Linked DNA regions of Flocculibacter collagenilyticus. The protein of the gene in region 1 binds, or shares a complex with, the protein of each later gene. Links are inferred from orthologs where the notes say so. Each region holds a gene or a part of one and is shown in the gene's direction. Other genes may lie near its edges. The genes, in order: HUU81_RS14185 and sdhA.

Region 1 (3,283 bases):
CGTCGTCAGTAGTAGCTCTAAATTGCATGCCTACTTCGATTTCGTTTTCACCAAACATGTTTTTATCAACTGTTTGTACAAACCCGTCGTGGCGTTCGCCATACGCTTCTTTTGCATCAACATTAACGCTAAATGTGTCACCTGCTTTATGACCTTCTAACGCATTCTCTAAGCCTGGAATTAAAAACTGTTGCCCTTGGATGAAGGCTAGTGGCTCATGATCATGAGAACTGTCGATAACGTTTTCTTCTTTGTCCATTACCGAGTAGTGCATTGTGACGACTTTATCTTTACTAATGTTCATTCTTTTTCCTGTTAGTTAACCACGTCGTTATTCAGCAAGAGAATAAGGAAGAGGGATAAGTGAAAGTTGTGTTTCTGGTTGTTCTTTTAATCTAAATACGGTGCTTACTTCCACATCGTTGGGAAGCACAGCCAATAAATAAAGGTTATCAAGAAAACTGACTGCGTTTACAATGACGCCTGCGCGACGCCAGTTTTCACCCAATTGATACTCTATAGAGTCACCTGATACTGGCAAAATATCAGAACTTCCTTTAAGTATATAGGTTGCGCGTTTGTTTTTACCCAAAAACTTCATACGGGCTACCATTTCTTGCCCAATGTAGCACCCTTTGGTAAAGCTAATGGCGTTTAACGCTTGCTGGTTTAACGCTTGCGGAACGTATTCATTAATAAGTGGGGCAGTTAAGTGCGGTTCACCGTCCATAATACTTAAATACTGCCAATATTCCGGCGAGTATAAAAAAGATTGGTGCTCAGTCATGAACTCTTCAGCTTCTGCTTGCGCTAGTAGCAATATGAATCGCTCTTCAGATAGTTTAATCGCAGTTATATTGCTTTCGTTATTAGTCGCGCTATTTTGTGCCGATAGATCGATTTGCGTCGTCTGTTTTAGCCAATTACCTGCGTCTGTGCCTGAAATCCCAAAAATAGCAAAATGTGCCGTTGCATTTTCGATGGTTGATTTTGAAAAGACACCGAATTTTTTTAATTCTGGCAGGGTACTGGCGTGTTCGTCCTGATGCGAAAGTAGCAATACTTCCTCATTGCGCTGAAATAAATGAAAGGTAGACCACATTTTTCCTTTTGCGTCGCAATGCGCACCGCGAATGGCATTCTGTTCCGTTAACTCTGTTAAGTCGCAGGTAACTTGTCCTTGCAGGTATGATTTATTGTCTTCGCCAATTAAGCTTATTATGCCGTAGTCATTTAATGGCATTATCGCAAGCTGTTGTGCTTGGGTAAGATTGTCTTGAGTAATCGATTGAGTGGTTAAGCAATGAGTTGTTGGCTGTGAAGTAGACATAAACTTTATCGGTTTTTTAGTGAATTTAATTCAAGTGGGGACGATTTCAGAAACCTCAAGGTTCATGCTAGTATAGCTGCCATAAAACTTCTATCCAACCTTATGCTGCATACTAAATTTATTATTAGTGTGATAGCGGTACTTTTAGGTAGCAAAATTAATGAGCGAGTTAACGAATAAGTCACGATTAAAATGGGCATGCAGACGAGGTATGTTAGAGTTAGATGTACTGTTTATGCCATTTGTTGATGAAGCCTATGATGATTTATCTGAGCAAGATAAAGTAAAATTTCAAAACTTATTAGAGTGTGATGATCCTGACTTATTTGCATGGTTTATGGGCCATGGTAAAAGCGATAATGCGGAACACCAATATATGGTTTCGTTAATTCTTAAACGAGTGAAAGTGTAGAGTGTGCAGAAAGTGAAAGCGTGTTTAGTCGGAACATGCTTTCTTTTTCAATAACGCAATATAAAACATGGAACGTTTTACATTAATTCTTAAGCCTTCTAATTATCAGCGTTGGTTTACACGTATTTATTGTTATTTATGTGTACTAAGTTTGCTTACTTTAGGTGTTGTCTACAATATTTCGCTCATGCTGTGTATTACCCTTTGTATATTGATACTCGCTTTTTTAGAGTGCAAGGTGATTAATCAGACGAGTACAGTCAATAAAATTGCTCTATCACAAGATGGACAAATTAAGCTGATACGTGGTGATGATATAGAGATAGGGCAGTTAAACCGAAACTGTGTGGTGAGTGATGTATTTTGTTTATTGAGATATCAAAACGCAGATGCATTACATGAGCATTCAATAGCGCATGCAACAGGAAGCCGTTTTTCAACTATATATCATCACTTTTTAAGTTACTGGAAAAGACGTTTTGGGGTGATTATTTACACCCGCCACTGGTTGGTTTTCCAAGACTCGATAGACGAGCAGCACTACCGTAAACTGTGTCGACTAATTCTTTCTCGGCGCCATCAGCACAGTAAGTGACAATGCATGGGACTGATTATCTGCACTAGATTATCTGTACTGTGCTGATGAGGCTAAGATATTGATGGTTAATTAGTACTTAGCTTATTATTACTTAATTCATTAGCGGGGATCAGTACGGTAGGCTGACTGTTAGGCAATGTATTAGGGTAATCTAAGTTGTAATGTAAACCACGACTTTCTTTTCTTGCCATCGCGCAGCGAACAATCAACTCAGCCACTTGCACTAGGTTTCTGAGTTCCAGCAAGTTATTACTGACATGGAAGTGGCTATAATATTCTTCAATTTCTTGAGTTAGTAGCTCGATACGGCGATAAGCGCGTTCTAACCGTTTTGTTGTTCTTACAATGCCAACATAGTCCCACATAAACATTCTTAGTTCGTGCCAGTTATGGGTGATAACAACTTCTTCATCTGAATTGGTCACTTGGCTTTCATCCCATGCAGGAATAGATACATTGGCGGTATGAGACGTTAGGTGCTGTGTAATATGTTCAGCTGCTGAGCGTGCATATACCACACATTCAAGCAATGAGTTACTGGCCATACGGTTAGCACCGTGTAGTCCAGTGTAAGCAACTTCGCCAATGGCATATAAGTTATCGATGTCGGTTTTACCGTGGTTGTCGGTCATCACACCGCCACAGGTATAATGAGCAGCGGGTACAACGGGAATTGCTTCTTTTGTGATATCTATTCCTACACTCAAGCATTTAGCATAAATAGTTGGAAAGTGCTCAATTATAAAGTCTTTTGGTTTGTGACTAATGTCTAAATACACGCACTGCACGCCTAACCGTTTCATCTCATAATCGATTGCTCGAGCAACAATGTCTCGCGGTGCTAATTCAGCGCGTTCGTCAAACTCACTCATAAAGCGCGTGCCATCAGGGCGCTTTAAAAAAGCGCCTTCACCTCGCATTGCCTCGGTGATCAAAAAGTTGG
Region 2 (3,313 bases), 1.1 Mb from region 1 along the record:
ATCCCGCGTATATATACTGTGAGGGGTTTAATACCAATTTAGTTATAAGAGAGTTTTCTTCAAGTAACCTGAATAAATTGGTTACAATTAAAACTTTCCGACTTAGGTGCTACTCATTAATAGAGTAGTTGATAATAACTATAAATAAAATAGCTCATTTAATGAGCTGATGGGCAAGCGACCGTGAAAAAACAGAGACCTGTCAACCTCGATCTAACAACCATTGATTTCCCTGCGTCCGCAAAGGCATCAATATTACATCGCATATCTGGCGTAGCCATGTTTTTCGCACTTATTTTTGTAGTGTGGGCTTGGGCTGAGTCTTTATCTTCTCCTGAAGGTTTTGATTATGTAAAAGAACTTCTAACTTCTTTCCTAGCTAAATTCATAGCGTGGGGCACTCTAATTGCTTTGAGTTATCACCTTCTTGGTGGCATTAGACATATCTTTATGGATATGGGGCATTTCGAAGAATTAGAGTCTGGCAGCAACAGTGCAAAACTAATTTTCGTAGTTTGGGTGCTAGTTGCAATCGCTTTAGCATATTGGATATTTGTTTAATACAGCAGGAGAATAACTATGCTTTTAAATCAAGCATCACTTAAAAGAAATGGTGTGCAAGATTTTGTGTCGTTACGTGCAACAGCTGTTGTATTAACGTTATATACAATTTTTATTGTCGGCTTCTTCCTTACAACTCCTACTGTAACGTACGAGAATTGGAGCGGATTGTTTTCGAATATTTTAGTAAAGGCCTTCACGTTATTGGCTTTGGCTTCTATTATGATACACGCCCGTATTGGACTATGGCAGGTATTAACTGATTATGTAGAATCTGCAGCGTTACGTAATGTTTTAAGCTTCCTAGTAAGCGTGGTTGCGTTTGGCTTTGTCGCTGTAGGCTTATTTGTTTTGTGGGGTGTGTAAGTGAAAATTACAGTACGTGAATTTGATGCCGTTGTAATTGGTGCAGGTGGTGCGGGTATGCGCGCTGCTTTGCAAATTTCTGAATCTGGCAAGTCTTGTGCACTTTTATCTAAAGTGTTTCCAACGCGTTCTCATACGGTTTCTGCTCAAGGCGGAATTACTGTAGCTTTAGGTAATGCCCATGAAGATAACTGGGAATGGCACATGTTTGATACCGTTAAAGGGTCAGACTACATTGGTGACCAAGACGCTATTGAATATATGTGTCAAACCGGCCCTGAAGCAATTATTGAATTAGAAAATATGGGCCTGCCTTTCTCTCGTACCGACGAAGGAAAGGTTTATCAGCGTCCATTTGGTGGCCAATCAAAAGAATTTGGTGGCGAGCAAGCTGCTCGTACCGCTGCAGCGGCCGACCGTACAGGTCATGCGTTGTTACATTTGTTGTATCAACAAAATGTAAAAAATAAAACAAAGGTTTTCAGTGAGTGGTATGCACTAGACTTGGTTAAGAACCAACAAGGTGAAATTACAGGTTGTACAGCAATCGACATTGAAACGGGTGAGCTAGTTTACTTCAAATCTAAAGCAACTGTACTTGCAACTGGTGGCGCTGGTCGTATATTTGCATCAACAACAAACGCCCACATTAATACGGGTGACGGTGTTGGTATGGCACTTCGCGCAGGTGTTCAAGTTCAAGACATGGAAATGTGGCAGTTCCATCCAACAGGTATTGCGGGTGCTGGTACACTAGTCACAGAAGGTTGTCGTGGTGAAGGTGGTTATCTTCTTAATAAAGATGGTGAGCGCTTTATGGAGCGTTATGCGCCAAACGCAAAAGACCTAGCTAGCCGTGATGTTGTTGCTCGCTCAATGATGACAGAAATCAGAGAAGGCAGAGGTTGTGAAGGTCCTTGGGGTCCTCACTTGAAATTGAAGCTAGATCACCTTGGTGAAGAAGTTTTAGAATCACGCTTGCCGGGTATTTGTGAACTTTCTCGAACGTTTGCTCATGTTGACCCAGTTAAGGAACCAATTCCAGTTATTCCAACTTGTCACTATATGATGGGTGGTATTCCAACTAATGTTGATGGCCAAGCGTTAACTGTTGATGCCAATGGCAATCAAAAGGTAGTGCCTGGATTATTCGCATGTGGTGAAATTGCATGTGTATCTGTGCACGGTGCAAACCGCTTAGGCGGTAACTCGTTACTTGACTTAGTGGTATTCGGCCGTGCTACTGGCCTGCATTTAGGTGAAGCCCTAGAACAGTCAGGTGCATCGCATAATTCTTCACAGTCAGACATTGATGAAGCGATGTCTCGATTTAATCGTTGGGAATCTTCTAAGCCTGGTCAAGGTGAGAATCCATTCGAGATCAGAAAAGAATTACAACAATGTATGCAGCTAAACTTCTCTGTATTCCGTGAAGGCGAAGCGATGGCTCAAGGGTTAAGCGAATTAAAAGAAATTCGTGAACGTTTGAAGCATGCTCGTTTAGATGATAAGAGTAGTGATTTCAATACACAACGTATTGAGTGCTTAGAATTAGATAACTTAATGGAAACTGCATACAGTACAGCAGTATCTGCTAACTATCGTACAGAAAGTCGTGGTGCACATAGCCGCTTTGACTTCCCAGATCGTGATGATGACCAATGGTTATGTCACTCTATTTATAGTCCTAGTGATGAATCTATGATGAAGCGCGATGTAAACATGAGCCCAGTTACTCGTGATGCATTCCCACCTAAAGCACGTACATATTAAGAGGAGCAGACGTAATGGCAACGATTAAATTTTCAATTTATCGCTACAACCCAGATGTGGACAATGCGCCTCGAATGCAAGATTATTCTTTAGAGATTGAAGGTGGTCGCGACATCATGGTACTTGATGCGCTACTTCAACTTAAAGAGCAAGATCCATCATTAGCTTTCAGACGTTCGTGTCGTGAAGGTGTTTGTGGCTCTGATGGTGTAAACATGAACGGTAAAAATGGCCTAGCATGTATTACTCCTCTTTCAGCGTTAGGAAAGGGTACTATTGTCATTAGACCACTACCGGGTTTACCTGTAATTCGTGACCTAGTTGTTGATATGACGCAATTCTTCACTCAGTACGAGAAAGTTAAGCCGTTCTTAATCAATGAAGACACGCAGCCTCCAGCTCGTGAATACACGCAAACTCCTGAAGAGCGTGCAAAACTTGACGGATTATATGAATGTATATTGTGTGCATGTTGCTCAACATCATGCCCTTCATTCTGGTGGAATCCTGATAAGTTTATTGGTCCAGCTGGTCTATTGCATGCGTACAGATTTTTAGCAGACAGCCGCGATACCGCTACTGAACAACGTTTAAATGACTTAGATGATGCATT

The links.
Region 2: the proteins of HUU81_RS14185 (region 1) and sdhA are in contact, whole or in part, in a crystal structure (PDB 6C12), measured with the Escherichia coli proteins. The link is inferred for Flocculibacter collagenilyticus from one-to-one orthologs.

Annotation. Positions count from the first base shown.
Region 1 is NZ_CP059888.1:3,192,049-3,195,331, reverse strand. What follows is about bases 165-3,116. They hold HUU81_RS14185 (FAD assembly factor SdhE), read left to right. Parts: upstream 165-1,490; coding sequence 1,491-1,742; downstream 1,743-3,116. Other genes in these bases: nadB (L-aspartate oxidase), read right to left, coding at 2,406-3,116; HUU81_RS14180 (protein YgfX), read left to right, coding at 1,810-2,337; ygfZ (tRNA-modifying protein YgfZ), read right to left, coding at 332-1,330; HUU81_RS14195 (FKBP-type peptidyl-prolyl cis-trans isomerase), read right to left, coding at 165-304. Also shown: more of HUU81_RS14195, read right to left, coding at 1-164; more of nadB, read right to left, coding at 3,117-3,283. UniProt on the Escherichia coli protein: An FAD assembly protein, which accelerates covalent attachment of the cofactor into other proteins.
Region 2 is NZ_CP059888.1:2,100,043-2,103,355, reverse strand. What follows is about bases 332-3,313. They hold sdhA (succinate dehydrogenase flavoprotein subunit), read left to right. Parts: upstream 332-927; coding sequence 928-2,700; downstream 2,701-3,313. Other genes in these bases: HUU81_RS09315 (succinate dehydrogenase iron-sulfur subunit), read left to right, coding at 2,715-3,313; sdhD (succinate dehydrogenase, hydrophobic membrane anchor protein), read left to right, coding at 580-927; sdhC (succinate dehydrogenase, cytochrome b556 subunit), read left to right, coding at 332-561. Also shown: more of sdhC, read left to right, coding at 184-331. UniProt on the Escherichia coli protein: Two distinct, membrane-bound, FAD-containing enzymes are responsible for the catalysis of fumarate and succinate interconversion; the fumarate reductase is used in anaerobic growth, and the succinate dehydrogenase is used in aerobic growth.